Regions from separate parts of the Desulfosporosinus burensis genome, predicted to be linked through region 3. Evidence: riboswitches for the same ligand, from Rfam matches in the RefSeq annotation. Region 3 holds a riboswitch; each other region holds the start of a gene.
The links. A riboswitch is a leader RNA that binds a small molecule or an ion and turns the genes downstream of it on or off. The one in region 3 is predicted to bind thiamine pyrophosphate.
Positions count from the first base shown of each region.

Region 1: it holds a riboswitch for thiamine pyrophosphate, as region 3 does, so the genes downstream of both, thiS (sulfur carrier protein ThiS) here and ACYQ3Q_RS25515 (thiamine-binding protein) in region 3, are expected to answer to the same signal.
Region 2: it holds a riboswitch for thiamine pyrophosphate, as region 3 does, so the genes downstream of both, thiD (bifunctional hydroxymethylpyrimidine kinase/phosphomethylpyrimidine kinase) here and ACYQ3Q_RS25515 (thiamine-binding protein) in region 3, are expected to answer to the same signal.

Region 1 is NZ_BAAHYN010000007.1:209,998-217,766, reverse strand. Features, by position in the region: gene thiE (thiamine phosphate synthase) at 1-588, opposite strand, end outside; gene thiH (2-iminoacetate synthase ThiH) at 585-1,715, opposite strand; gene ACYQ3Q_RS14380 (thiazole synthase) at 1,719-2,522, opposite strand; gene thiS (sulfur carrier protein ThiS) at 2,526-2,726, opposite strand; TPP riboswitch at 2,859-2,959, opposite strand; gene ACYQ3Q_RS14370 (DUF6506 family protein) at 3,170-3,478, opposite strand; gene ACYQ3Q_RS14365 (lipoate--protein ligase family protein) at 3,832-4,887, shown strand; gene ACYQ3Q_RS14360 (geranylgeranyl reductase family protein) at 4,863-5,975, shown strand; gene ACYQ3Q_RS14355 (lipoate--protein ligase family protein) at 6,009-7,055, opposite strand; gene ACYQ3Q_RS14350 (sigma-54-dependent Fis family transcriptional regulator) at 7,159-7,769, shown strand, end outside.
Region 2 is NZ_BAAHYN010000008.1:35,537-43,305, forward strand. Features, by position in the region: gene ACYQ3Q_RS15020 (DNA recombination protein RmuC) at 75-1,403, opposite strand; gene ACYQ3Q_RS15025 (HD domain-containing phosphohydrolase) at 1,624-4,263, shown strand; TPP riboswitch at 4,419-4,531, shown strand; gene thiD (bifunctional hydroxymethylpyrimidine kinase/phosphomethylpyrimidine kinase) at 4,627-5,430, shown strand; gene cytX (putative hydroxymethylpyrimidine transporter CytX) at 5,427-6,641, shown strand; gene thiM (hydroxyethylthiazole kinase) at 6,623-7,435, shown strand; gene thiE (thiamine phosphate synthase) at 7,428-7,769, shown strand, end outside.
Region 3 is NZ_BAAHYN010000020.1:40,586-48,354, reverse strand. Features, by position in the region: gene ACYQ3Q_RS25540 (demethylmenaquinone methyltransferase) at 1-42, opposite strand, end outside; gene fadR (fatty acid metabolism transcriptional regulator FadR) at 235-834, opposite strand; gene ACYQ3Q_RS25530 (FeoC-like transcriptional regulator) at 925-1,212, opposite strand; gene feoB (ferrous iron transport protein B) at 1,246-3,330, opposite strand; gene ACYQ3Q_RS25520 (FeoA family protein) at 3,414-3,680, opposite strand; TPP riboswitch at 3,948-4,052, shown strand; gene ACYQ3Q_RS25515 (thiamine-binding protein) at 4,164-4,454, shown strand; gene ACYQ3Q_RS25510 (ABC transporter permease) at 4,457-5,227, shown strand; gene ACYQ3Q_RS25505 (ABC transporter substrate-binding protein) at 5,329-6,327, shown strand; gene ACYQ3Q_RS25500 (ABC transporter ATP-binding protein) at 6,338-7,096, shown strand; gene ACYQ3Q_RS25495 (MFS transporter) at 7,239-7,769, opposite strand, start outside.

The DNA of each region.
Region 1 (7,769 bases), on a different contig from region 3:
GACAGTCCGGGCCCCCGCCTGGATCACTTCAGCCAGATTGTGCTCTTTGATTCCGCCGATCGCGACAAAGGGGATATCTAAATTCTTGACGACGTAATCTAAATAGTCCAGTCCCACTGGATCGCACACATCGATTTTCGTATTGGTGGCAAACAACGGTCCTACTCCGATGTAATCCGCGCCACTGCTTACCGCGGCCAATGCTTGGGCCGGCGAATGGGTAGAAACTCCAATCATGAGATCGGGGCCAACTAAATCGCGTACTTTTGACAACGGCAAGTCATCTTGTCCGATATGTACGCCATCTGCGCTCACCGCCAGAGCCAGATCTAAGTGGTCGTTGATAATTAACAAAGCGCCATATTGTTGGGTCATATCTCGCAACACCAGACACTCTTCATACATTTGCCTAACCTTCTTGGACTTCTCCCGGTACTGAAGGATCGGTACGCCGCTGGCCAAGATTTCACTGGACACCTCGATATTGCTCCGGCCTTGAGAGTGGAGCTCAGAGGTAAGGGCATAAATGCCTGCGGGAAGGGTACGCCTTTTTGAAATTCCATTTAGTCCATCTATTAATTGTTTCATTGTCCTACCGCATTCCTTTCCCGCATATTCACCCAGTCACAAAAAGCGGGTAGATAGCCTTTGGCCCGGATCATTTGTACTACTTCTGGAACGGATCGTTCGTCAGCAATTTCAAATTGGGCACTGCCTACGTTGTCTGTCCCACTATAACCACCGACGGAAGTGAGAGCACCGGCCGACATTCGAGTAATTCCGAGGGGAAGCAAATTCTCCCGCATTTGCGGGCTTTCCCGTGTGGACAAGGTAAGGCTCGCCCGGGGTAGAAATAATCTGTAAGCCAGAATAATTTGGACTAAGGCCGCATCCGTGACTGGATCAGCAGATGAGTTAAAACTGCCGGCATAGGGCCTGAGGCGAGGCACGGAGATAGCTACTTCGACCCCGGGGTAATTTCTTTGCAAGTAATCGGCATGGAGTGCCGAATAAAAGGCATCCCGCCGCCAGTCCGACAGACCTAAGAGCGCTCCGATGTTTATGGAGGAGATTCCAGCAGAGCAGGCTCGTTCTGGTGCCTCCAAGCGGTAGTGATAATCTCGCTTTGGTCCGGCAGGGTGTACCAGGGCATAGGTGCTTTCCTGGTAGGTTTCTTGAAAAAGAGTGACAGAATCAACCCCCGCCTCGTACAAACGTCGGTATTCCTCAGTGGATAGAGGATACACTTCAATACCTAGAGAGGCAAACTTGGGTCGTAAAGCACGAACGCATTGCTCGATGTAAGCGGGTCCGCTTTGGGAGCGAGATTCTCCTGTCAAGAGCAGCAAATGTTGCAGCCCAGTCGAGGAGATGGCTTCACCTTCCTTGATAGCTTGGTCGACGGTTAGCTTGCACCGTACAATTTCGTTTCCAGCGTGGAAACTACAATACAGGCAGCTATTACTACAAAAATTAGCCAGATATAAGGGAGTGAACAAACCAATCGTGCGGCCGAAATGGCGGATAGTTAAAGCCTGAGCTTTTTTGGCTATTGGCTCTAGGTAAGCTTGGGCAGCTGGGGATAGCAAGATTGCCAAATCTTGTGGGAGAAGAGTTTCACGGGCTAACACCCGCTCTACGTCCACTCCGCTGTAACTCGTCCAGCTCGATTCGGGGAGCCTTTGTTGCCATTCCGTCATTTGATCGTAGAACATCCGTTAACCCTCCTGCAAAAAGTCAGTCAAGGGGGAAGAAGCCTCGGCTGTTACTCGTCGTTCTCCTGGTCCAGCTAAATAGCCCAGCCGTCCGGCGGCTACTGCCAGGCGGAAGGCTTGGGCCATGAACACCGGATCTCCTGCTGTCGCGATTGCCGTATTCACAAGTACTGCGGCCGCTCCCATTTCCATGGCCTCTGCTGCCTCGGATGGTCGTCCGAGGCCAGCATCGACAATGATCGGTAGGGAAATTTCCTCGATCAGAATCCGGATGAGTTCTTTGGTTTGTAAGCCACGGTTGCTTCCAATTGGAGACCCTAGGGGCATGATGGCAGCCGCGCCAGCATCCTGCAGACGCTTGGCTGCCCCTAAATCCGGGCTCATGTAAGGAAGTACCACAAATCCCTCGTTCGCCAGTTGTTCTGTAGCCCGAATCGTCTCCCAATTATCCGGCAATAGGTAACGTTGATCCTGTACAACCTCGATCTTAACCCAGTTCCCGCAGCCGGCAGCCTGAGCCAAGCGAGCGATTCGTACGGCTTCATCAGCAGTGCGTGCACCGGAGGTATTCGGCAATAAAATGGTATTCTGAGGTAAGTAATTAAGAATATTCTCCTGGGGGTTTTTCCAGTCTACCCGGCGTAAAGCCATTGTTACCACTTGGGAGCCGCTAGCTTCCAGTACTCGGGGCACAATTTCATGAGACGAAAATTTACCGGTTCCTACGAACAGACGGCTGTGCAAATTGACTCCTCCGATGAGTAAACTGTCATCCGATAGATTTGCACCCTGTATGATATCGTTCACGCATTAGCCACCTCCCATAAAAATTAAAATCTCCAAACTGTCGCCAGCATTTATTACAGTACTTTGCCATAGCTCTTGTTTTAGGATTTTCCCATTGAGTTCAACAGCCGCAGCTTTTAGGGTCACAGCTTTGTCTTCGAGTAACTGGAATACGGTACATTCTTGTTTAAGCTCCTGCGCTTCACCGTTTAGAATAATCTGCAACAGACCATCCTCCTTTCGCCTGTTCTTCAGACCTTTTTGCCAGGATTCCTGTCTTACTACCAAGTCACCAGGGAGGGTATAAAACTATAAAAAAGAGAACTGCGGTAAGCAGTTCTCACTTATACTTCTATAAAGTATAACGATTAGCTTCCCTCCGCTGGTATTAACCAGATCAGGTTCAAAGGGATTGAGTTTCCTCATCTCAGCCCCGAAGGGCACCCCTAGCAAAAAGCCGTATTTAGTTGTGAGTGGGCATTACTTGTCTTGGTAGTATTACACCTGTACCCATTATATAACTAAAAGGGTATTGGTGCAAATATTTGAATACAATATATTGGAATATTTGGGTTTTCTCTCGGGGAAATTGATTCGCTATGATGTCAGGATTTCTAACGTGACAGAAAACGTTTAATGATTTATCCTTACAGTCCTTGGAGGTGTGCTTAAAATAAGAATAGATCATCCCCGCTTTTTCCGCTCAAACCAGGGTGGCTATCAAATCGCACTGTACCCACTGGAATTTTATGCTCTACAGCTTCAACGATTTTCGCCGTTCCAATGTTCCCAAATCCTCCGCATAATTCCAACGCCTGAACTCCTTCAGTAACCAGTTGTTGTGCAAGATTAACAGCTTCCTGATAATTTTGGACTCCCCGTATGAGTAGAGTAACCTGTGGGGTTTGAATCTCCGCCTGATGTTGTGAAGGATCGGCTTGAGGTGCAAGGAAAATAAAGGCGGCTTTTAATGACAATTAAATCACATCCTCTCCATACTTAAATTCATTTTGGGATTCACAGAGTAGAACAGAAAAAGACGCAGCGTACCTGTGATGACTATAATAAACATGCAATTCATATGCCAAGAAGTTTCATAGGGCTTGGCATATGAATTGCAATGATATTAAGAAAGATTAAGGATAAAAATTTAAAAAAGTAGATAATGCCGTCCTTCGTACTAAGTGAAGGCTAAAATTGGCTAAATTACTAACGTGTCTTAATAAAAAAAGGCACTATCCACTGTTCGATTTTCGTCCACTGTTCGAAAATCGAACAGTGGACATGATCAACAACATCTAAATCAAATTAAAGGAGGACTCTAGTGGTGATGAATTGGCGACTACTTGACAATAATCCATTAAATTCGGCTGACCACATGGCTTTAGACGAGGTCCTGCTTGCTTCCCGAAGCGCAGGAAAATGCCCGAATACATTGCGTTTTCTCCAATTTTCTCCCCGTTGTGCCCTATTGGGTTTGCATCAAGCAGTAGAGTTAGAAATTGATAAAGACTATTGTCGGAGAGAAAGTATTGAGATCAACCGTCGTATCACAGGAGGTGGAGCAATTTTTTGGGGACCGTCTGAACTAGGATGGGAAATTTATGCGGGTAAGGATTGGCTGGCGGGAAGAAATCTCGATGAGGTTTATAAGCTGTTGTGTGAGGTTATGGTCAAAGCATTGGCCGATCTTGGAGTAAAGGCAATGTTCCGTCCCCGTAACGATATTCAAGTTGGTAATCGTAAGATTTGCGGTACAGGGGGGGCCGAATTAGGCAATGCCTTTGTCTTCCAATGTTCTTTACTCGTTGATTTTGACGTTGAGAGCATGGTCAAGGTACTAAAAATTCCAATGGAAAAAATAAGTGATAAAAATATTATCGCGGTAGAGGACCGGGTAACGTGGCTTAAAAGAGAGCTTGGTCAGGTTCCGGATATGTCCAAGATTAAAGAGGCGATTTGTGCGGCATTTGCATCTGTTATGGATATGCAATTTATTAGAGACGAACTTAATCCATGGGAAGAGGCATTATTTCGAGAGAAGAGAATGTATTTTCATTCGCCTGAATGGATTTATAAAGTTCGTTTACCAACTGAGGCGGGAGAAATAAAGGAAGCTTGCCTTAAAACACAAGGCGGATTAATCCGGGTGGTTGCCAAGACGGAGTTAAAGACACGAGTTTTGAAGAGCGTATTACTTAGCGGGGATTTCTTTACACATAATCCGTCGGTCATCTTTGAGCTTGAGGCCCGCTTAAAGGATTGTCCTCTGGGAGGGGACAAAATTGAGGAGATAATCAGGTCTTATTTTAAGGATTACCCGGATCAAATTCCCGGTGTAAGTGCTCAGGACGTGGAGTCATGTGTGCGCAGAGCCTTAAGATGAACGCTGAGTTTGAAATTGACGAGCTTCCTATTTTGGCTAATGCAGATGTTGTAGTAATCGGAGCTGGCCCAGCAGGTAGCTCCGCAGCGGCTACAGCGGCTGCCGGTGGGGTTTCGGTGTTGATGTTAGACAAAAAAGAACAAATAGGTTTACCAGTTCAATGTGCAGAGTATGTACCATTGAGTTTAGCTGCAGAAGTACCTGTTCCAGCGGATTGCATAGCTCAAAGGGTGGAAGGTTTCGTTACCTATATTCATCGAGAACAAGTGGCTCAAACACGGGCACCTGGTTACATACTCAACAGGGATGTCTTTGATCGTTATTTAGCTGAGAGAGCGGTTCAATCTGGGGTTAAGTTATTTACTAAAGCACGGGCAGTAGCGGTTACGGATCAGGGTGTTTTAATCAATAAGCAAGGAAAATTATCCGTGGTTAAAGCGGGGATTATTATAGGTTCGGAAGGACCTAAATCCGTGGTAGCCCAGGCAATACACTGCCCACCTCAAATTTTGGCCTATGCTAAGCAAATCACGGTCAAGTTAAGGAAAAGGGCGCAATGGGCTCAAATTTACTTTAGTCCATCCATTCCCGGCGGATATGCTTGGCTCTTTCCTAAAAATGATCTGGCAAATGTCGGGGTTAGCATTGATTTAAGTTTAGGCGGCAGTGTAGCAACCGCTTTAGCAGAATTTCAACAATATTTATTCAAAGAAGGGGTGATTAGTGAAGAAGTGATACGAACGACTGGTGGAGCGATTCCTATCGGAGGACCCCGGTTAAGGATGCAACAGAAAAACATAATGTTAGTTGGGGATGCGGCAGGACATACTCATCCTATCAGTGGAGAGGGGATTTTCCCAGCAATAGTGGCTGGGAAAATCGCGGGTTCTTTAGCAGTTGACAGTATTCGAACGGGAGACATTAACGTGTTGACACAGTATCCTCGGCAGTATTTGATAAGATTTGGGGAATTTATACAAAGGGGTTTTAAAAGAAAAGTAGAATATAATACCAATTGGGAAAAGACAGATTTTTCTGTCTTAGTACGAAAAACTTGGTTTGCATTCCCAGAGTACTTTGAAACTTAGATTGGTAGTTTAACCGTCATACTGAAGGGATCATCACGCAGTTCCAGCAGCGTTTTTCCCGCTTAGGGTAAGGGCAAGATTTTTTGCCTGAAAGGGGTTTAAGACATGTGCTTCCATACAAGCTTCATTTAATGTATTAAAATCCATCTTTTTTCCGAGGAGGGAGTATTCCAACCGTCGCAAACGTAGGGGAGGGATTAAGCGATTGGAGTCACTCAAGGTTATATTGGTAATTCGTTGACCAGCGAGGACTAAACGGCATGTCAGGTCAGTACCATCAAGAGAGACTTGGTATTCTCTGATATAACAGTTTTCCGCTACTTTAATCTCCCGATAGAGGAGGCGACGCCCGGCTTCCATGAGCCATTCTTTGGATTGAAACATAGGGGTGAGTTTGCGGATTTGTTCAAGAACCTGATTGTCTAGTTGGGTTGAAGTAAGCGAGAAGGCTCCTGTGAAGTTAGTTTTGAGCCTTTCGATAACTTCCTCTTTACATACGGCTCTCCCCATTTCCGACTGCAATGTCGTGAGGTTTGCTTGCATTTGATGTAAATACTCCTGGCGGAAATCCTCTGATGGGACACGGATAATAGAAGACATAACCTCAAAATTGAAATCCATTAGAATATTCCCAACTAAGACATTACACTCTCCGATTTGACCTGCGCCATTGCCAGAAATCTTTTTGGAGTTAACAATTAAGTCACAAGGCGAGCGTATCTCCGCCGCTAAGTTGAAATCCCTAAGCGTTTGCACTACTGGTTCGAGGAGCTTCTTGTAAAATCGCTCCCGGTTGGTGGGGATGTCTGGATTTTTTCGGTGAAGAACAATTTGGAAAAAAATCTGCCTGTGATCTAAATAGACTAATCCGCCTCCAACTTCGCGACGAAATAGGGGGATCCCGAATTCTTTACAAGCTTTTAAATCGACTTCACTGGGTATATCCTGATGGAACCCTGCACAGACATAAGGTGTTGCCGGGGTACAGAGTATTAACGCCTCCCGGTTTAGGTGGGCAAGAGCGTGATATATAACCTGTGATTCAAACCAAGGAACGGTGCCAAGATTGTAAAATTCCATACTGAGAACTCCTAACTTCAAAGAGTTAAACCTTCATTTTTTTGATGCAAATCCTGTGCCAAAAATGATTTCGTGATTAAACGTTAAAGCTTTGGAGGTGCTTATGATGTACACCCAATCCGTGAAATATGTAAAAGATCCGCTTTGGGCGTGGAAAAATTTTGTCAAGAGGGGTATCACTGATGTAGTGGTTACACGTCCAGAGATCCTGGAATCTTGGCAGCGCTGTCGGGCACTTGGCGTAGATCCTTATGATGGCATAGGTAAAGATAGATCGGATCACAACGAACTACAACAACTTTTCATTTCTAACTCTCAATTAGTAGAGGTAGCCAAACCCTTCATGCATACCGTTTATCAAAGTGTTCAAGGTTCGGGATTCATGGTCGTGATTACTGACAAGGAAGGGCGGATTTTGCACACTTGTGGAGATTCTGAGATTCTGGATAAGGCTGCAAGTACAATTCGGTTTATAAAGGGTACAAACTGGTCGGAGCAGGCCGTGGGGACTAACGCGATCGGGACAGCGTTGGTCATCGATAAAGCTATTCAAATTTCTGGGCCCGAACACTTTTGCCAATCGCATCATTACTGGACGTGTTCTGGAGCCCCGATTCATAATTCTCTCGGGAAAATTATCGGATGCTTTGATATCTCTGGCCCCGCCGAATATGTGTATTTGCATACATATGGTATGGTTGTCGCGGCGGTAGA
Region 2 (7,769 bases), on a different contig from region 3:
ATACTGTATAGATTGTATATAGAGAGTGTATAGATCATGATCAAGCAATTCTTCAATAGATTTTTGATCGTGTGTTAGTTTTCGCTCTCCAACCCTTGTTCCAAGATTAAGTCCGCTTCATTACCTGGAAGTGTTTGGACATTTTTTAGCTTTCGTACAATCGTTCGTGATTTTCTAGTTGCAGTATCTATGGTATTACTTGCTTCCTGGAGTTTTTTCTGTGTTTTCTCTAGCACTTCTACAAACTTGCCGAATTCTGTTTTAACGGCGCTCAGTAAGTTCCAAACTTCACTGGAGCGCTTTTCTATTGCCAAAGTTCTAAAGCCCATCTGGAGACTATTTAAAAGTGCCGCCAAGGTGGTTGGCCCGGTAATCACGATTTTATACTCTCGTTGGAGAATTTCACAAAGACCGGGACGGCGCAACACTTCGGCGTATAATCCTTCGACTGGTAAGAATAAGATGCCAAAATCTGTCGTGTTAGGGGGATCAAGATACTTATCTCGGATGGTTTTCCCCTCTAGTTTAATACGTTGCTCTAAAGATTTACCCAGTTCCTCAATCCGTGCCAGATTAGCTTGATCTTGTGCTTCGACTAAGCGCTCGTAATCTTCCATAGGAAATTTGGCATCGATGGGAAGCCAAATAACATTGTCTTGTCCGTCCCTGGCGGGAAGCTTGATAGCAAACTCGACACGATCGTTGCTGCCAGTTTTAGTTATGACATTCGAGGAGTACTGTTCGGGCGTGAGAATTTGGTCCAATAAGTTGCCTAGTTGGATTTCGCCCCACATGCCCCGCGTTTTTACATTGGTCAGTACTTTTTTTAAGTCCCCGACTCCAGATGCTAGGGTTTGCATTTCTCCAAGCCCTTGGTGCACAGCCTCTAAGCGATCACTGACCAGTTTGAACGATTCTCCGAGGCGTTGTTCTAGTGTAGCACTGAGCTTTTCGTCCACAGTGGAGCGCATTTGGTCTAATTTCTGACTGTTATCCTGTTGAAGGAGTAGCAGGCGTTCTTCAACCGTTTTGCGCAGGTGCTCTAATTTCTGTTCATTCGTTTTGGTTAAAGAGCCTAACTGAGTTGCGAAAATATCTAATTGGTTGCGTTGGAGATTGGCGATTTCTGCCATACGAGCCAGTACAGAATCGTTAAACAAGCGGACGGATTGGTTTAGCTCCTCGCGGATTTGTCTGGCGTTCGTATTGGACTCCTCTCGGTTCTTGGCGATCTCTCCATTTACAAGTCGCTCGTTGCGCTCCAGATTTTTCTCTAAAGCTACAAGTTTACTTTCAAATAAGATAAAGGGATTACGCGACGAGCGGGTCAATAAAATAACAAGTAAAATCAGGATAATAACAAAAAAGATAATGATTAAACCGATGAGTAAAGGGTCTGTCATATGGTTCCTCCTAAAATGTATTTGCTCCTATAAACACTTTATCATATTGGTGAGACAAAACTTTGGAAGTTAATAAAATATAGGAGTTTATTATTATATTTGTAGCTAATCCATTTTTTGTAGAGGATTTTTGGGTTATTAAAGAGAAGGTAATGTTAATTGAGTAAAATTTTAAAAAGTGAATTGACGTTTCTTTATCATAACTATTCTGGAGGTATCAATGAAAAAATTCAAGATAAATGTAACTTCTCTTATTACTATTGCTTTAATATTTGGCCTAGGTGGTTTATCCTTATTGGCCTATTTACAGACGAAAGATCTTTTAATTGCTAATTTAGAAATGCATATCTCCTCGCTGACGTTATCTTCGGGTTCTGAAGTCGGCTTATGGTTAGACGCTCATAAAACAGAAATCGAGATTATGGCAAATACTCCACTTGTCAAAAGTGGAGACAAGGAGGCAATTGTTTCTTATTTAAGCAAAGAAGTCCTGCGTAACAAAGACTTTGAGGATATTTTCTTTGCCGATAGTTTGGGAAATTACTCTCTGAGTTCGGGTCTTACTGGCAGTATTGTTGATCGTGAATATTTTCAAAAGGTTATAGCTACGGGCAATAGTGTGATATCAGATCCTGTAATTTCCAAGGGGAGTAGCAATCACACCATTGTTGTAGCGGCTCCAGTTATTATAGAAAGCAAAGTGGTTGGCCTTTTAGGGGGGAGTGTTAACTTAGCTGAACTTAGCCAACTTGTTACATCAAAAAAAGTCGGAGAGATTGGGGATGCTTTTATGGTTCAGCAAGATGGACTGATGATCGTTCACCCGAACCAAGAATTCATTATGAAATATAATGTGCTCAAAGAAAACAATGTCTCTCAAAGTTATCAAGGTGCCATCCATAAAATGGTTAGGGGGGGAACAGGGGTTACTAGGTACACGTATGAAAACGAGGACAAATACCTTGCCTTTACTCCAGTTCCAGGGGTCAAATGGTCTTTAGGGGTCACGGTTCCATTAACCTATATTACGAATCAGTTGAGTTACTTGCCTATCTACTTTATCGGGTTAACAGTTATTTTCGGCGTTTTTTTAGTTTTTTTATTAAGTCGTTGGCTAGTCGTCCCCCTTACAACGTTGACAAAGTTTACGACGGAGCTCAATCATAAAATTCATGAACGTGTGGATACTTATCAGCTGAATAGCCCAGTTTTAGAAGTTCAATCCCTGGCAACTAATTTCCAGAGGATGGTCGAAGCACTTCAGGAAAGTTTTCGTGAACTAGAAAACTCAAAACTACACTTGAAGGGAGAAATTATTGAAAAAACAAAGGTTCAAGCAAATTTGGAGAAAAGTTACGAAGAACTTGGAGCTGCAGAGGAAGAACTGAGATTCAATTACGAAAAACTCCAATCAAAGGAAAAATTATTGCGGGAATCAGAACGCCGCTTACGCTCGATCCTCGAAAATGTTAAACTAATTACAGGAATTATGGATAAGGACGGTAGAATACTCTTTTGTAATGACTTTATACTAGAGTTAGCTGGTTTTAAAAGGGAAGAAGTGATTGGAAAAAGCTTTTTTGATATTTTTGTCCCGAATGAATTACGTGAGAGTACATATGCTTGGTTTAAAGAGGTATTGAACAGTAAGGAGATAATAGTTCATAATGTCTATCCTGTTCAAACTAAAAATGGCCAAAAACGATATGTCAATTGGAATCATACTCTCTTATTTGATGCAGACGGGAATGTCTCTGGGGTTGCCAGTATTGGCGAAGATATTACCGAACGAAAACAATTTCAGGAAAAACTCGAGCATATGAGCTTTCATGATGCCCTAACCGATCTCTACAACCGCACGTTCTTTGAAGAAAAAATGCGTCTCCTTAGGGGAGATGATTATGCGCCGATAGGCTTGATTGTTTGCGATGTTGATGGCTTGAAACTTGTCAACGATACGTTAGGACATAGCACTGGTGATAAGTTACTTTGGCTCACTGCTGGTATTATTAAGAAGTGTTTCCGCGAGGATGATTTATTATTTAGGATTGGCGGAGATGAGTTTGCCATCCTTTTGCCAAAAAGCGACATGAAAATTGTTGAACAAGCTTGTTATAGAATTCGTAAGGCTGTTGAAGAGTACAATATCGAGAATGTGGAGTTTCCACTCAGCTTATCAATAGGATTTGCTGTGAGTGAGGAAACAAATGTGAACGTTGACGTGGTCTTCAAAGAAGCTGATGATGGCATGTATCGTGAAAAACTACATCGAAGTAAAAGCACTCGCAGTGCCATAGTTCAGGCACTTATGAAAGCAATGGAGGCTAGAGATTTTATCACGGAAGGGCATGCCGATCGTCTGCAAGACATAGTCCTTACCCTTGGAGAAGCAATGGGATTATCGGAGCGAACTCTCGCAGATTTACGATTGTTGGCACAATTTCATGATATCGGTAAAGTGGGTATTCCTGATCGTATACTTTTCAAGCCTGGGCGTTTAACCTTTGAAGAATTCAAGGAAATGCAGCGACATAGTGAAATTGGACATCGGATTGCACAATCTGCCCCGGATCTACTGCCCATTGCCGATCACATTTTGAGACATCATGAATGGTGGAACGGTCAGGGTTACCCCTTAGGACTTAAGGAAAACGACATTCCCTTAGAGTGCCGTATTTTGGCAATTGCGGATGCCTACGATGCCATGACAAGTAATCGCCCGTATCGAAAAGCCATGAGCCAAGAGCAAGCTTTTAATGAATTGATGGAAAACAGCGGGCTTCAATTTGACCCTAAATTAGTACCTATATTTATTAAAGTATTTAGGATTGATCAATCGTCGATCCGTCCGATAGGCTAATCTTGCCTAGACTGGAGGAAGATCTACTCAATGAGTAGCATGGAAAGTGGAGAGAACAAAATAATTAGTAAAAAGCATTTAGAGAAAGGTGTAGGAATCGTGTTCAATAGGATTGACTAATCCCATTTTCCATGTTATTTTTAACAAAATATATATGATGTGGGCAGGGGAGCTAGAAAGGCTGGCTGAGATTTAGACCCGATAAGGTCTAAGACCCTTTTAACCTGATCTGGATAATGCCAGCGTAGGTAAGCAGTTTTTACTCTTTTATGAAGATGAAAGAGCACAAACCCTATTCTGGGGATCTGTGCTCTTTTTAGTTTTTTAAGAGAGAATATTGAATAATGGAGGAGGTAGTAACCTATGAAAAAAGTACTTACCATAGCTGGTTCAGATTCTAGTGGAGGAGCAGGGATTCAAGCTGACCTAAAAACGTTCTGTGCTCATGGTGTCTATGGAATGAGCGTAATAACCGCAGTCACTGCCCAAAATACCCAAGGAGTTTTTGCTGTTCAGGATATCTCTAGAGAGGTTATTGGTCAACAAATCGAAGCAATTTTCGACGATATTGAGGTCGACGGAGTGAAAATCGGTATGGTTTCCCAAGTTCAAACTATCGAGGTGATTGCAGAAAAGTTGAAACACTATGCGCCTCAAACGATTGTCTTAGACCCAGTCATGGTGTCTAAGAGCGGCTACCACTTGTTAAACCCGGAGGCGGAAGTAACTTTGATTAGGGAATTATTGCCCATGGCAATGATCGTCACCCCAAATATTCCAGAGGCTGAGGTCATGACCAAAAGGTCCATTGGCACGCTAAAGCAAATGGAAGAGGCTGCAAAGGTGATTTATCAGATGGGGGCTAAGAATGTACTGTTAAAGGGAGGGCACTTAGAGGATGACTCTGTAGATATCCTCTTTGACGGTCAGGAATTTAGTTATTTTAGCTCGGTTAGGATTGCTACTAAGAATACTCATGGGACAGGATGTACTCTTTCATCGGCCATCACTGCAAATCTGGCGTTGGGGTACAGCCTTAATCAAGCAGTCCCCTTAGCCAAGGAATATATCACAATTGCCATTCAACAGTCTTTATCGATCGGAAAAGGTATAGGACCGACTCATCACTTTTACACACTATACAAAAAGGCGGGATTAATAGAGTGAGTATAGCTTCAAAAAATAATTTAAGTATGTTTAATTTTTCAACTCTTTGGTTTGGCGCAGCTATTTCAGTCGCTGAAATTTTAACCGGTGGACTGTTGGCTCCCCTAGGATTTAAAATGGGGGTTTTGGCTATCCTGATTGGACACTTGGTTGGAACATCACTTTTGGTGTTAGCAGGAATCATCGGAACCGATGAGCGCATTCCTGCTCTGGTATCAACTCGAATTTCCTTTGGAAAATACGGTTCCTATCTATTTTCCGTCTTGAATGTTTTACAATTACTGGGTTGGACGGCTGTGATGATTATCGTTGGGGCCAGGTCGGTTAACCAGATAAGCAAAACGTTATGGGCTTTTGATCATCTGACGGTTTGGAGTCTGATTATTGGAGTCTTTATCATGGTTTGGGTATGGCTTGGAAAAGATAGCGGCTGGAAAAAGGCGAACCACATAGCTGTGGTGTTATTGTTCTTGTTAACGATAATCTTGAGTACTATCATTTTCAGCAACCATGAACTGTTTACCAAACAGGTTGTCGGAGATATGTCTTTTGGCTTTGGTATAGAATTAGCTGTAATCATGCCCTTATCCTGGTTACCATTGATCTCCGACTACACACGATTTGCTAAGTCAAGGCGAGACGGTGCCTGGGGCAGCTGGCTTGGATACTTTTTTGGCAGCAGTTGGATGTACATTATCGGCTTGGGTGCAGCGATCATTGCCTCGGACGCTGACCCTGCCGCAATGTTATTAGCTGCTAATCTCGGTATAGTAGCCTTAGGAATTATTGTCTTGGCTACGGTAACGACAACCTTCCTGGATGCTTATTCGGCTGGGGTTACATTTCTAAACATTTTCCCTAAATTGAATGAGAAAACGGTGGCCTTGGTCATGACTGGGATTGGAACCGGACTAGCGATCATCGTCAATATTGAGCAATATGAGCATTTCCTTTATGCCATTGGATCGGTGTTTGCGCCCTTATTTGCGATTCTCTTGACGGATTATTTCCTTTTAAATAACAAGAAAATCCAACCTGAGCTTTTGGTAAACTGGGGTACCGTACTCCTATGTGGAGTGGGTACAGCTTTATACTATTGGTTTATCAAGTTAGACTTTGTTCTGGGCGCTACTATACCTGTTATGCTGACTATCAGCATCTTACATTCTATAACATGGAGGTTGACTGCTAAATGGAAATACGTGAAATAATCTTTGAAAACTTAAGGCTCGTTAAAGAAAAAAGTCCCTTAATCCACCATATCACGAACTATGTTACCGTGAATGATTGTGCTAATATTGTCCTAGCCATCGGAGGTTCCCCTGTGATGGCGGATGATCTGGAGGAAGTGGCAGAAATGGTTGGCTTTGCTTCTGCCCTAGTTCTTAACATTGGCACTCTTAATTCCAGAACGATTGAAAGCATGCGAGTCTCCGGTTTACGGGCGAAAGAGTTAGGTGTCCCGGTGATCCTAGATCCGGTAGGAGTAGGGGCCACGAAGTTGAGAACAAACACTGCAGAAACGTTGATTAAGGAGTTAAAACCTGAGGTTATCCGGGGGAATATGTCAGAGATCAAAGTATTAGCTGGCCAAAATGTAGCTATAAAGGGAGTCGATTCGCTAGCGGACGAACAAGATAGTTCGGTGATTGCCAAAAAACTAGCCTCTGAATTAGGCTGCGTGATTGCCATAACCGGTAAAACGGATGTTGTTTCTGATGGACGTCAAGTGTGCTTGCTGGATAATGGCCACCGAATTTTGGCAGATGTTACGGGAACAGGGTGTATGACAACCTCCCTCGTGGGAACCTTTTGCGGCGTCACTAAAGATTACTATACGGCGGCCGTGGCTGGAATTATTAGTATGGGCTTGGCAGGAGAAATCGCCCAGGCTTCATTGCGCCATGGGGAAGGTATCGGAACGTTTAGAACCAGATTGTTGGATAGCATCTATAATTTGACTCCCGAAACCCTAGCTAAAGAAGGTAAAATTAGTTATGAGTAAAGTTAAGGTCGACTACACTTTGTATTTGGTCACAGATCGAAAACTTCTCGGAGAGCGGGATTTGGCTCAGAGTATTGAGCTAGCCATACAAGGTGGGGTAACCTTGGTGCAGCTTAGGGAAAAATCCCTTTCTACCAAGGATTTCTTACAACTAGCCATTAAAGTAAAAGAGATAACCTCTCGCTACCAAATTCCCCTGATTATAAATGACCGTCTAGACATTGCCCTCGCGGTCGATGCCGAGGGATTACATGTCGGTCAAGAAGATCTGCCTATGCTAAAAGCAAGAGAGTTGTTTGGCCCCAATAGAATCATTGGGGTCTCTGCCAGTACT
Region 3 (7,769 bases):
TTCTTGCACATAGGTTGCTTTATCTTTACCTGCAAAATCCATAGTTAATCTCCCTATCCATGGTTCTTATTTTTGGTATAGTATAAACATTTTCTTAAATACTACGCGAACATGAGCCTTTTGTCTAGGATTTTTCTTGCTACACTTCAATTCTTAAAAACACACCCAAACAAAGAGCCTTTCCGCTTAAAATGAGATAGCGGAAGGCTCTTCGAATTGTTGGCTATATCGATGTCATATTTTACTCTTATGGTCAACTTTGAAGGCACCGCACATCAAATCAAAAATGATTTCTTCTACCCCTTCTAAGGAACGTGGTTTCTTGGAATTTACCCAATCGCTGATTGCAGCATCCAACGTTCCAAAGAACATTTGTCGGCCAATTTTAATATCAGCTAAAACGATTTCGTCCCGTTCAACCCCTTCAGTCAGAACCTGTTCAATGAGTTGAAAATACTCTCTCAGAGGCCCTGAAATGGCCTCCCTAATTTTAGGATCGGACTGACGGATTTCTATCTGAGTGACGATGGCAAGAGCACGATTCTCTTGCATATATCTGAAGTGAGTTCGTATAATGCACAGTAGCCGATCCCGTGTTGTTTTATACTGCACAAGTGCCTGGCGAATCTCTTCAATAAATTGACCCATCCGATCCGAAAAAAGACTAACTAGAATATCTTCCTTATTCTTGAAATATAAATAGATTGTACCATCAGCTACTCCAGCGAGTTTGGCTATTTTGGAAACTTGGCAGGTAAAATAGCCATACTCTGCAAAAGCCTCCGTAGCCGCATCTAGGATAGCCTGATATTTTTCCTCACGGGGCTTAGACATGCAGTACACGGTCTCCCTTCTAATGCAAGTTTTAAAAGGTATTGTCATTTTTTTCTGCATTATATCATTAATCTTTAATTTTATATACCTTTACTTCAACCTAGAACTTACAAGCTGTTCCCCACGTTCTGTAAGCACCCAGAACGTGAACGTTTTGATGGGTTTAAACCCGCACCCTTCACAGCGGTCGCTGCCCTGATCTGAATCACAGCTGAGACCACAGGCTTGCCCCAAGAATTCACGTCGAATATAACCCATATGTTCCAATTGGTTTAAGAAACCTTCGACTTCTCTTACGGTATAGCCGACTTCTCCAGCTAACTGGGCCAATGATAATGATTCCTTACGTGCCAGTATTTCCATAACGCTGGTAAGCATAGTCATACTCCCCCTTGGGGTTAGTTAAAATTATCAAAATCCTAGTGCTTGACCTCCTTGAAATACAAGCCATCCCATGACAAAACTCAGAATAAGGCTGTATGCCACTCCAAAACTTGTCCAACCCAAGTTTCGTGATTCTTTATAGGTCGTTACGACGGATGCCAGGCAAGGAATATAAAGCATATAAACTACCAGAAATGTATAGGCACCTAAAGGGGTCATAGCCCCTGTCATGGCCTGAGCAATAGATTGCGATGCATCAGCAGCGACACCATACAAAATACCTAAGGTTGATAAGGTCGTTTCTTTCGCTGTAAAGCCAAAAACGATCGCCACCATGATTCGCCAGTCGAACCCTAATGGTTGTCCGATAAATGCTAACCAACCACCCATTATGCCAGCCCAAGTTTCGCTCATGGGGACCCCTTGGGGATAAGAGCTTAAGATCCAGACCACTATCGAAGCCACTAAAATGAACGTCCATGCTCTTTTTAGAAAGGAGTAGGTTTTTTGCCAGGTTGGCACTAGGATATTACGCACTGTGGGAATATGATAGAGCGGCAGTTCCATGACAAATGCTGATCGCTCCGTATGCTTGACCACTCGTCTTAAAAAGAGTGCAGAAAACATTACAAGCAGCATACTTATCAACAAAAGGCTTACCATAATCAGGGCACCTCGAGAACCTGGAAAAAATGCAGCCACAACAGCACTCATTACCCCTAAGCGTGGCACACAAGGAATTAAAGGATTAATAAGTATGGTGATCAAGCGATCTTTGGGATCTTCCAAAGTTCGTGTAGCCATAATTCCCGGAACATTGCAACCGAAACTAGATATCAAGGAAAAAAAAGATTTTCCATGCAATCCCATGAGCTGCATAAATCGATCTCCTAAAAATGCAGCCCGTGCTAAATAACCACTGTCCTGCATAAACGAAAAAAAGGCAAAGAATATGGCAATTTGAGGCACAAAGGCTAAAACGGCACCAACGCCAGCAAAGATCCCATCTCTTACTAAACTTTGCATAAATTCTGGAGCCTGAACCCATCGTAGCCAGCCCACAATCACCTCGGCAACCCACGCCATGCCAAGTGAAATTGCTCCCCCTATAGGCGCACTGGCAATAAAGGACATCCAAAAAACGAGAGTTAAGACGACTAACATAATCGGATAACCCCAAAATGGAGAAAGAATCCAACGATCTAGTCTATCTGTAAAGGTAGGTTTAGCTGGATTCTCGTGCTTCCTAAACTGCGGTAAAATTTTCGAAATATATTGGTACTTAGCATCCGCAATAGCCATTTCAAAATGGTCCTTAGTCCAGCCTTCTCTCTCATAGTCTTGCAGCAACGACTCTCCTGGAAGATTAGTCGATTCTTGTAGTTCGTAATTAACTGCCTCTCCAAGGTCAAAGCAAGCATCCCTGCTCTTACGTATTGGCAACTTTTCAGAATTTGTTTTCCATGTTTGCCCAATTTCCGAATCTCTCTCCAGACGTTTTATAGCTAACCAGCGCAATGGGTACCTCGTGACCCATAGAGTATCTACCAATAGCGCTTCCATTGCGAGAATCTTTTGTTCAAGTTCTTTCGGATAACTGACCTCATTCGGAAGAGGGTCGTTTTTCAGTTTTCCAACCCGAATGGCTTCTGTTAAGAACTCCTCAATTCCTTTTCCTTTGGCTGCAACAATTTCGACGACTGGAACATTTAAGGCTAAAGCCAAATTTGAAGACTCAATTGTAATTCCTGCAGACTGAGCCAAATCCAGCATATTTAAACCGATCACCACACGAGGCACTAGTTCAAGGATTTGAAGAACTAAATAGAGGTTACGCTCAATATTTGAAGCATCAACCATAGCCATAACAACATCTGGTTTTTCGCGAATAATATATTCACGCGTTATAACTTCTTCTTGTGAGTATGCGGTCAAACTGTAGGTTCCTGGTAAATCAATCAGCTCGATTTCCCGGCTGGCTCTTTTAACTACACCTGACTTGCGTTCAACCGTCTTACCAGCCCAATTTCCGACCTGTTGGTTCGAACCCGTTAAAGCATTAAATACAGTACTCTTGCCTACATTGGGATTTCCAATAAGCGCAATTTTCATGTCCAGCCGCCTCCCCCCTCTGAGCATATGTATGTCCAAGCGGCATCATCACGTTTTTAACTTGATCTAAAAATCGTTTGAATTTAGCGACTTGCTAATAAAGGGTCATTACATTTGGGATCTTTTTCACTTACAGCAATTTTAGCACATTCTGCACGGCGCATTGCTAAATAGTACCCTTTCAGCCGAACTTGAAGTGGACCACCGAAAGGAGCTTGACGAACAACTTCTAATTCGACACCTGGAACAATACCCATATCCATCATCCGGCGACGCAAAGCTCCTCCGCCATCAATGCGCTCCACACGTGCCCATTCACCTGTTTTTAAGTCTCCCAAAAAGCGCTCCATCGTCACCCCTCCTCGCGGAAATGATAATCATTCTCACCTTTGTTCTAATAATAACTGAGAATATATCTCATTTATTTTAGAATACTCTTCTTTCTTGTTACTGTCAATATATATCTCTGAAGTACAAAGTAAACTTCTCTACTTTTAATAACCATTCTCAGCATTTGCAAGCCTCAACGAGTGGGGCTCTAATGCAAATAGCGCAAGTACTATTGGGAAATTATAGATTGCGTCGCAACAGTCATTATGTTAGAATGACATAAATTAATATGGTAACAGGGGAGCTAGAACTTATGGCTGAGAGGGGCAATCTGCCCGACCCTTAACCTGATCTGGGTAATGCCAGCGTAGGGAGGTTTGAGAACAAGTACACCGCATTACATGCGGTATTTTTTATGTACTAGTCAGACTCCCATGCCGCTATGCGCCACCACTAAAGACTCTCACACGAAGAACTTGTTCATAAGAAGGAGGAAAAAAACGATGGCAAAAATCATTATGGCCTTACAGGTTATCCCCAAAGTGGAAGAATCCCGCATTTATGAAGTTGTGGACGAGGCGATCAAAGTCATTGCAGCCAGTGGGGTTCCCTATGAAGTTGGTCCTATGGAGACAACAATGGAAGGAGAACCAGACCAGCTTTGGGCAATCATCAAAGAAGCTCAGGAAGCATGCATTCGTGCTGGAGCCTCAAGAGTGATGGCCTACATTAAAATGGATTATGTCCCTAGTGGCTCATCGATTGCTGAAAAAATTGCTAAGTATCGAACATAACAATGGGTTGTCTAAAATGGAAAGGGATCCCCTCCCTACTGTTCTTTCTCTTTTTTCTAGGGACATGGCAAATGGTAGTTACGATTGCGCAAGTTCCCCTCTGGCTTCTCCCCACCCCCGCTCAAATAGCCAAAGCCTTATGGGAGACTCGCCAACTTATCTGGACGCATACTCTGATTACTTTAGTTGAAACAACGGTTGGCTTTGCACTTGCCGTCGTCTTCAGCCTGATCACAGCAGGCGCGATGGTCCTATCCCCTTGGCTAAAACGCCTACTATATCCGTTTCTAATTATTTCACAGACGGTTCCACTGATAGCCGTTGCACCTCTTTTGATCCTATGGCTGGGTTATGGACTTCTGCCTAAAATTATGATCGTCATTATCGTGTGTTATTTCCCGGTTACCATTAGTCTAATCGAAGGACTAGAATTAACTGATGCTGACCTCCTAAATCTATTAAGAAGTATGGGAGCTTCCCGTTGGCAAATGTTTTATATCGTTCGCTGGCCTAACGCTCTCCCTTCCCTTTTTGCCGGCCTGAAAATCGCCGCTACCTATAGCGTCATGGGGGCCGTGATAGCAGAATGGTTGGGTTCCAGCTCGGGATTAGGAGTTTATCTGACGCGCTCTTCACACTCCTTTTTGACAGACCGTGTTTTTGCCGCAATTTTTACAATTACCGCCTTAAGTTTTCTTTATTACGCCCTTATTACCCTCCTTGCACGACTCGCATTACCGTGGATCCATAGCAAAAACCAAGATTCCATTTAACAAAGATTATCTACAATACTTTATCCTCGATCCTAAACTTTGTCCTCGTCTTCGAGATGTTAATTTAGAAAAAGTAAATAAATCATAGGGGAGATAATAGTATGAAAAAGCTGCTTGCTTTATTAATTATTCCTATTCTTATACTGTCAGGGTGCGGGGTCAAATCTCCATCACCCGCGACCTCCGCGACAGAGCCACTTACCTCAGTAACCTTAATGCTGGACTGGACTCCTAATACGAATCACACTGGGCTATTTGTTGCCTTAGAAAAGGGGTATTTCTCAAAGGAGGGTCTAGATGTTAAATTCATCCAGCCTTCTGGCTCTGGGAATGTCGAGCAGCTTGTGGCGGCTGGAAAATCAGATTTTGGAGTGAGCCATCAGGAACAAGTGACTACGGCACGCGCTAACGATGTACCGATTCTCTCGCTAGCTGCAATCTTACAACACAACACTTCAGGATTTGCTTCTCCAACTTCTAAGAATATTAAAAATGCCAAAGACTTCGAAGGGAAGACTTACGGTGGTTGGGGCCTGCCCTCAGAAGACGCTATTCTCAAAGCACTCATGGAAAATGAAAAGGCTGATTTCTCTAAGATTAAGATGGTTAATATTGGAGAAGCTGATCAACTTATGTCTTTAACCAAAGATATTGATTTAACCTGGATCTTTTATGGTTGGACCGGCAAAGAAGCAGAATTACGAAAACAGACTTTAGATATGCTTTGGCTTAAAGACGTTGACCCTGCTCTCGATTTTTATACGCCTGTCTTGATTACTAGCGAGAAAATGACACAATCCCAACCGGAAGTGATTCGTCATTTTATGCAAGCAGTTAGTGACGGTTATCAATACACAATTCAGAATCCGCTGGAAGCTGCCGAGATATTAATCAAGCATGCACCCGAAGCAAATCCTGACTTAATTCGCAGCAGCCAGACATGGCTCAGCCCTCAATATCAGGCCGATGCACCGCAGTGGGGGATTCAGAAAGCAGCCGTTTGGGAAAGCTATGCAAAATGGCTTGTCGAACGAGACCTGCTGCAGAAGATGATTGATCCCGCCAAGGCTTTCACGAACGATTTCTTACCTAAATCCTAAGGAGGTCCAGATGGGACTATCTCTTAAAGGTCTTTCCAAAGCATACTCGAACCCTCAGAAGAACCTGTCAATGGAGGTCTTGCACTCTCTAGACTTAGAAGTTGAGACAGGTGCCTTTGTTTCCTTGATCGGACCTTCTGGGTGTGGCAAGAGTACGATATGCAATCTCTTGGCAGGAATTGAGGTTCCGGATGCAGGGGAAATATTATTGGATGGTGAAGCGATTCATGGGACGTTAGGTAACGTCGGTTATATGCCTCAGAAAGATTTGCTCCTCCCCTGGCGTACCCTACTAGAAAACGTGCTCTTGGGATGCGAGATCCTGCATAAGGATAAACGAAAAGCACAAGTAGAGGCTAAAGAATGGCTAAATCAGTTCGGTCTTTCACCATTTGCAGATCATTACCCACACCAGTTATCCGGTGGCATGCGACAACGTGGTGCTTTACTGCGCACGATTCTCTTTGGCAAAAAAACCTTGCTTCTAGACGAGCCCTTTGGAGCTCTGGACGCTTTGACCCGGCAGGAAATGCAACGCTGGCTTTTAAGTATCTGGAATCGGACTCGGCATACCGTTTTATTGATCACTCATGATATTGATGAAGCGATTCTTCTTTCGGACAAAGTAGTTGTTTTAAGTCAACGTCCCGCTCGAATTATCCATGAGTTTAAAATCCCATTCCCCCACCCACGTGATCCAGATGAGCTCTTGCTCTCTAGTCTTGCCTTAGATCTTAAAAGGCAACTATTACACCTTCTCATACCGTAAGCACGAACATCAATGCGACAGGCACTTAGTTTCATGAACTAAGTGCCTGTCGTCTCACAGGATCATATATTTCTAAGGTTACAGTATTTGCAATCCCCCAAAGCACAAGCGAAAACGAAGGTTTCAAAGTTCGGAACTTATATCAATCATCTTTATTTAAGAAACGCAGCACTAGAATGATACCTACCGCAGTAAATAAGGCCGATACTCTGTACATCAGTTGTACCTCACCAACTTGAATCAGCCACCCTGCGCCGACTGTACCGATAATTGCACTGATTCCAAAGCTTACAGCATTATAGGCAGACTGAGCGCTTCCTTGGACATAGGCTGGTAAAAGCGTGTTTAAATACTCGACACCTGCCAGGTAAAAGAGAGCAAAACTAAGACACTGAGTAATTTGCAACAAAATAATGATCCGATAATCCTGAATTTGACTATACCCTATCCAACGAAAAGCGAAAATAAATCCTGCCAAGGCGATAAGTTGCTGAGGACTGAACCGTTTCAGCCAAATACTCCCCATACTAAAAACGATCATTTCACTTAAGGCCGCTATCGTCCACCCAAAACCAATCCACCAACGGCTAGCCCCTAACTCCTGTAGATGCCAACCGAAAAAAACGGAATAGGCATTATAGGGTGCCATGAAAAGAAATGTGACCATAAAAAA